Tunturibacter gelidoferens: one gene and its partner. The main gene of each other region encodes a partner of the protein of the gene in region 2 in a complex. Links are inferred from orthologs where the notes say so. Each region holds a gene or a part of one and is shown on either strand. Other genes may lie near its edges.

What was found.
Region 1: the proteins of xseB (region 2) and xseA are in contact, whole or in part, in a cryo-EM structure (PDB 8TXR), measured with the Escherichia coli proteins. The link is inferred for Tunturibacter gelidoferens from one-to-one orthologs.

What each region holds. Positions count from the first base shown.
Region 1 is NZ_CP132938.1:4,709,644-4,712,758, reverse strand. Bases 82-2,881 are described here. They hold xseA (exodeoxyribonuclease VII large subunit), read left to right. Parts: upstream 82-690; coding sequence 691-2,073; downstream 2,074-2,881. Other genes in these bases: glmM (phosphoglucosamine mutase), read left to right, coding at 2,070-2,881; RBB81_RS20345 (DUF2905 domain-containing protein), read left to right, coding at 162-386; RBB81_RS20350 (response regulator), read left to right, coding at 82-148. Also shown: more of RBB81_RS20350, read left to right, coding at 1-81; more of glmM, read left to right, coding at 2,882-3,115. UniProt on the Escherichia coli protein: Bidirectionally degrades single-stranded DNA into large acid-insoluble oligonucleotides, which are then degraded further into small acid-soluble oligonucleotides.
Region 2 is NZ_CP132938.1:2,288,662-2,291,975, reverse strand. The notes cover bases 221-3,219. They hold xseB (exodeoxyribonuclease VII small subunit), read right to left. Parts: upstream 1,845-3,219; coding sequence 1,596-1,844; downstream 221-1,595. Other genes in these bases: RBB81_RS10145 (bifunctional homocysteine S-methyltransferase/methylenetetrahydrofolate reductase), read right to left, coding at 1,844-3,219; RBB81_RS10155 (metal-dependent hydrolase), read right to left, coding at 886-1,563; RBB81_RS10160 (polyprenyl synthetase family protein), read left to right, coding at 221-859. Also shown: more of RBB81_RS10160, read left to right, coding at 1-220; more of RBB81_RS10145, read right to left, coding at 3,220-3,314. UniProt on the Escherichia coli protein: Bidirectionally degrades single-stranded DNA into large acid-insoluble oligonucleotides, which are then degraded further into small acid-soluble oligonucleotides.

The DNA of each region.
Region 1 (3,115 bases), 2.4 Mb from region 2 along the record:
CATCCTTATGCTGACCGGTTTTTATTCCAATCTGAAAAACGTGCGTGAACAGGCGCGTACCTGGTCGAGGCCTGTAGGCATACTTACAAAACCGTGTCAGCCCTCGGAGCTTCTACGTGAGGCTGCCGTGCTGCTGGCGACTGCTTAGCGAGTGATGCGGCATGCCTGAGCTGGGCCGTACTCTCCTCATCCTCGGGTTGCTGCTGGCTTTGGCCGGGGGGATCATTCTCGGGCTGAATCGCCTGAATCTGCCTCTTGGACGCCTCCCTGGGGACCTCAGCTGGCGTGGCCGGGGATGGTCGGTTTCGTTTCCAATCGCGACTTCGATTCTGATCAGTGTTCTTCTGAGCGTGATTCTTTGGGTTGTGGGACGGCTGCGCCGCTGACCGTCCGATTAGCCGCGTCGCGATGCTAGACTCAGGCAAGATGTCCGAAAGGGAAGACAATCCGCCGACACTGGCCAGCCTTCGAGCGCGGCGAGGGAAGGTCCGGACTGAAAGGCGGTCACCATCGAAGGCTCTGGCAATTCCGTCGCCGGACCTGCTGCTTCAAACGGATTTTTTTTCATTCTTTGAGGAAGAGGCCGCGATCGCGGTTGCTGCTTCTGTTGATTCAGTCCCTCGCAGTGAAGGGTCCAGCGAGATTGCGATAAAACCCCCGCCTCGAAGTGTGCCGGGCATGAGGGAACCGGTGACTGAGCGTCGCATCTGGAGCGTTCGCTCCCTTGTGACGAACGTTAGACAACAGATCGAGATGACCTATACCGACCTCTGGGTCGAAGGTGAGATCTCCAACTGCCGGCCAGCCCCCTCGGGGCACATCTACTTCACGTTGAAGGATGGCGAGGCCCAGTTGCCGGTTGTGCTGTTTCGCCGTCAGGCGGGTTTGTTACGCTTTCGGCCTGCGGATGGGCTTTCCGTTCTGGTTCGTGGCCGCATCTCTGTGTATGAGAGCCGCGGGCAGTTACAGCTTATCGCGGAGACGATGGAACCTCGCGGCGCTGGGGCGTTGCAGCTTGCGTTCGAGCAGCTTAAGGCGCGACTGCTTGCTGAGGGGCTCTTCGACGCGTCTCGTAAGCGACAGTTGCCATCGTTCCCGAAGTGCGTTGGCATCGTCACATCACTCTCCGGCGCAGTGATCCGCGACATCGTTACTGTTGTTCGCCGTCGTCATGCGCGGCTCAATCTGCTGGTGTATCCCGCTACGATGCAAGGTGGGTCCAGTCCGGAGTCTGTCGCTGTAGGCATTCGGTGGTTCAACAAAAATGCTTCGCTGGTCGATGTCATCGTGGTTGCAAGAGGCGGCGGGTCGATGGAAGATCTCGCCGGCTTCAACGATGAGGCGCTGGCCCGTACGATCGCCGCGTCCGGACTGCCTGTCGTCTCTGCAATTGGCCACGAGACGGACTTCACGATCGCCGATTTTGTCGCGGATCTTCGCGCGGCGACGCCGTCAGCTGCTGCTGAACTGATTACGGCGGCGCAGCATCGCATTGAGGAGCGCGTGGCTGCGTTGAGTGCGAGAGTGCAACGTGCTGGGAGATTTCACTTGATGCACGCGCGACAGCGCTACGCACGACTCTCTGCAGAGACGGTTTTGAATCGATTGCGAGATGCCGTCAACCGCAGGGATCAACGGCTCGACGAGCTTCGGCTACGTCTTGAGGCGGCAGCGCAAGGGCGCCTTCGCGTTCCGATCCAACGGCTGAATTCGATGAGTGATCGTCTCCGGCGCCAGGATATTTCTATTCGCATTGCCGCGACGGATCATCGTTTGCAGGCTGTGGCGGTGCGGTTGCAGCGCGCCGCGGTTCAGACGGTTGCGAGTCGGCATACACGTCTCGAAATGACTTCAGCGAGGCTCGACGCGTTGTCGCCACTCGCAGTCTTATCGCGTGGCTATGCTCTCGTTTATCTGCAAGGCGGCGCTGCAGACGGTACGTTGCTGCGTTCCTCCGCAGATGCCGCGGTTGGACAGACGATACGCGCGCGGCTTGCGCAGGGGACGCTCGAGGCCGAAATAAGTCAGACTCATATGGAAGACGCACACATAATGGAGACCAGCAAGTCATGAAGAAGCTCTTTGGAACCGACGGCATTCGCGCTGTCGCAGGGCAGTCACCACTTGATGGGACCACGGTATACGCCATCGGACTTGCACTCGCACATATTCTTGGTGCGAAGACTCTGACGCCGCGAGTTTTACTCGGAATGGATACTCGCGAATCCAGCGAATGGATTGCCGCAACCTTAACGGCCGGGCTCGATGCGGGCGGAGCTTCTGTTGAAAGCGCTGGTGTGATCACAACGCCGGCGGTTGCGTTTCTCACGCATACTCATGGCTTCGCTACCGGCGTCGTCATCTCGGCCTCACACAATCCGTGGCAGGACAACGGCATTAAACTCTTTGGGCCAGATGGTTATAAGCTTCCGGATGCCGTTGAGCTTGCGATCGAAGAGGAGATCTTCCGTCAACTTGCTGCACCGACGACTGCGCCGCAAAGTACCGTGCCGCCTGCTGTAAATGAGGCCGACCGCGCAGAGTATGTTCGCTTTCTGCTGGCGTCCGTTCCTGAGCTTTCGTTGGATGGGAAGCGGATCGTGATCGACTGCGCCAATGGAGCTGCTTCGTCGGTTGCACCACAGCTGTTTTCGGATCTGGGCGGAGAGGTTTTGATCACTCATGCCAGTCCCGACGGGAGAAATATCAATGAGGCCTGCGGGGCATTGCATCCAGAGATCGTTGCCGAACAGGTGAAGCGTTGCAAGGCGTCGATGGGGATTACGTTCGATGGCGATGCCGACCGTGCGCTCTTTGCCGATGAGCATGGTCGCGTTGTGAATGGGGATGCTGTCCTTCTACTGGCGGCACGCGATTTGCAGCGTCGCGGGCTTTTGACTAACTCGACGGTGGTTGCGACGACGATGTCCAACATGGGGCTTGAGGCGGCGCTGAAACGTAGCGGAATCGAGATGCTTCGCGCTGCTGTCGGGGACAAGTACGTTCTTGAGCAGATGATTGCCACGGGCGCTGCCCTGGGTGGAGAACAGTCCGGCCACATTATCTTCAGCGGACGCAGCACGACGGGGGATGGACTGCTGACGGCGTTGCTGCT
Region 2 (3,314 bases):
CGGTAAGCGCATCCGGCCGCTTCTTCTGCTGCTCTCGGCCAAGGCTCTAGGCTGTACCAGCGAGAGCCGCATCCGTCTCGGCGCCGTCGTCGAGATGCTTCACACCGCAACCCTGGTCCACGACGACATCATCGATGAAGCCGACACGCGCCGCGGACGCCCCTCTTCCAACACGACATGGGGCAACGCCAAGTGCGTTCTCGCGGGCGACTGGCTCTACATGCAGTCCTTCTCGGCGGCCCTTGAGGAGCGGAACTTTCGCGTCCTTGAGTTGCTGATCTCGCTTACCCAGCAGATGGTCGAGGGCGAGCTGCTCCAGATTGAAAAGCTCGGCCACCTTATCAACGAAGAGGAGTACTTCGACCTCATCTTCCGCAAGACCGCCTGCCTCTTCAAGGTCTCGATGCAGCTCGGTGCGGCGATCACGCCTGCTCACGGCTTCGGTGACCCCGATGAACTTGAATCCCAGCTCGGCGAGTACGGCCGCAACCTGGGCCTCGCCTTCCAGATCGTCGACGACGTTTTAGACCTGACCGCCGCTGAAGATGTCCTCGGCAAGCCTGTCGCCTCGGACCTGCGCGAAGGCAAGGCCACTCTCGCCGTCATCCACGCGCTCGAGCGCGGCACAGGAGCCGACCGCGAGGCCATCCGCACCGTCCTCGCCGACCGCAGCTTCGCCCGTGTCTCCCACCCGCAGATCCTTGAGATTCTGCAACGCCACGGCTCCATCGACTACGCCATGGACACCGCCTGCGCCTACGCCGAAGCAGCCCGCCTCACCATCGCAGAGCTGCCCGACTCCGACGCCAAGCGCGCGCTCCTCTGGGTACCCGGCTTCGTCACCAGCCGCGACCGCTGACATCGAAAGATCCCGCGAAAGAGAAACTAGATCACTGCCTCACCCATCTCTGCGCGCAGCGCACGATGCTGATCAAACCACCACGCCCACGGAATCAAAACTAACTCAGCAACGATTCCAGGCCACGCAATATCTTGTGCGACGTTAGCAGGTGGACTACTGAATCGATCTCCAAGGTATAGCACCAGCAGCAACACGACATAAGCGAGAAATCCGTATCGCCCAACTCGATCGCGAGCGCGAGTAACGCCAACATACAACCAGATGCCCAGCAGAAACATGGTCAATTCGACGGCCAGCGTTGCGCCCACATGGTTCCACAACCCCAGACCGAACAGAGGACTGCCAGGATAGAGTGGCATATCCGGACGATGCGTAATCCAGTCGAGTAACCAGTGGCTCACCACGCCAATCCAAATCACAACCGCGCCACGCCGATAGCGTGTGGTCAGGTAGTACAGAAGCCCGAACGCCGAGGCCCAGACAACTGACATCAACAAGCTGTGCGACCACGGAAAATATTCAAGATCGAGCGGAGTAAACCGCGTATTGCCAGGGTCGATACGTACTCGCTCCCAGCCAGTCAGAAGAAACACCGGCCACAGCATATCCAGAAACATGGGGGCCGCAATCAGGACACCCCTGTTGGTACGAGGCGCAAACTTCTTGCTCGCAAAACCGACTGCGAAATGACCGAGAAACATGATCGGGACCTGCCCTCCCTACGGCCCATCCTCTACTCCTCGTCGTCACCCAACTGACCATTCTCAGACATATCCAGATCCTCCACCCCTTTCTTACCCTTACCCTGCTCCACCAGCACCTGGATCTTTCCCTCTGCTGCCTCCAGCTCCTTCTTGCAGGCGTTCGAGAGCTTCACACCCTCCTCGAACAGACGCACCGACTCGTCGAGCGAAAGGTCTCCGCGCTCCAGCTTCTCCACCACCGTCTCCAACGCCGTCAACTGCTCTTCAAAGTTCGCCATTACGCAACCTCAACCTCTGCCAGCCCGAGCACGTCGGCCGCGACGCCATATCGTCCGAAGGGCGCACTCACCTGAACGCCCTGCACCATCGGCCTTGCCTCAGCCAGCATCTCCTGCGCAATCTTGACGCCCTCCAGCCTGCCTGCTTCGGGGGTCAGCGCCGTGGCCATCCGCGCCATAATCTCATCCGGCATACTCACGCGCAGATCGTTCTTCATAAACTCCGCGTTGCGCAGACTAGTCAACGGCCAGATGCCCGCGATCACCGGAATGCGGAAGCCTTCGATCCTGCGCAAAAACTCTTCAAGCACGCGCATATCGAAGACGGGTTGCGTGATGGCGTACTCCGCCCCAGCCTCCACCTTGAACGCGAACCGGCGAACCTCCTGATCCATATCCTGCACGCCTGGGTTCGCCGCTACCGCAATGGAGAAGCCCGTGGACTCTCCGATAGAGTTGCTCCCAATGTCGAGTCCGTAGTTCAGATTCTTCACCACATTCACTAGACCGATCGCATCGACATCAAACACCGCCGTCGCATTCGGATAGTTGCCCAGCTTCGGCGGATCGCCCGTCAGGCAAAGAATATTTTTCAGCCCAATCGACGAGGCGCCCAGCAGATCGCTCTGAATGCTCAGCACGTTTCTGTCGCGGCAGGTGTAGTGCAGAATCGTCTCGATGCCGACATGCTGTTGAATCTGCACGCACAGGCTCTGCGCACTCATCCTCGCGCTGGCCCGGGGCGAATCCGGCACATTGATCGCATCCACGCCGAGCCGGTGCAACTGCGCTGCACCATCCAGCTCCTTGCTGCAGTCGATGCCCTTCGGCGGAACGATCTCCACCATCGTTACAAACTCGCCCGCCGCTACCATCGAACCGATCTTGGACCGTTCGGCCAGCGGCGGCGGCGCAACCTTGCTCTCCTTGATGGTCGTAGCCTTGCCCGTACCGCTGCGCTGCATCACCTCAATGCCGCCCTCCATCGCTCCCAACGCGCGCAGCGAGCTCTTCATCGCCCGCGTGTAGCTCGGCGTGGTACCGCAACATCCGCCAACGATGCTCGCGCCCGCCTTCACCAGCTTGCGGGTAAAGCTGGCCATGTACTCGGGCGACGTGAGATAGATCGTTCGCCCCTCGACGGCTCGTGGAATTCCGGCGTTCGGCATCGCAGCCAAGGGAAGTGCGGTCAATGGCCGCATCCGCTCAATCACGCTCAATACCGTAGCCGGACCCGCGCTGCAGTTGCATCCCACAGCGTCCGCGCCCCACTCCGTCAGCTTGATCGCGGCAGTCTCCGCCGATGCACCGTCGAGGCAGTTCCCGTCTTCATCGACCGTCATCATTACGACGACACGAACTCCCGGAGCCACACTGCGCGCTGCCAGAATCGCCTGCTCCGCCTCGGTCAGCGACGTCATCGTCTCCACAATCAGCAGATCCACGCCCACGCCCGGCCCACCCTCTACC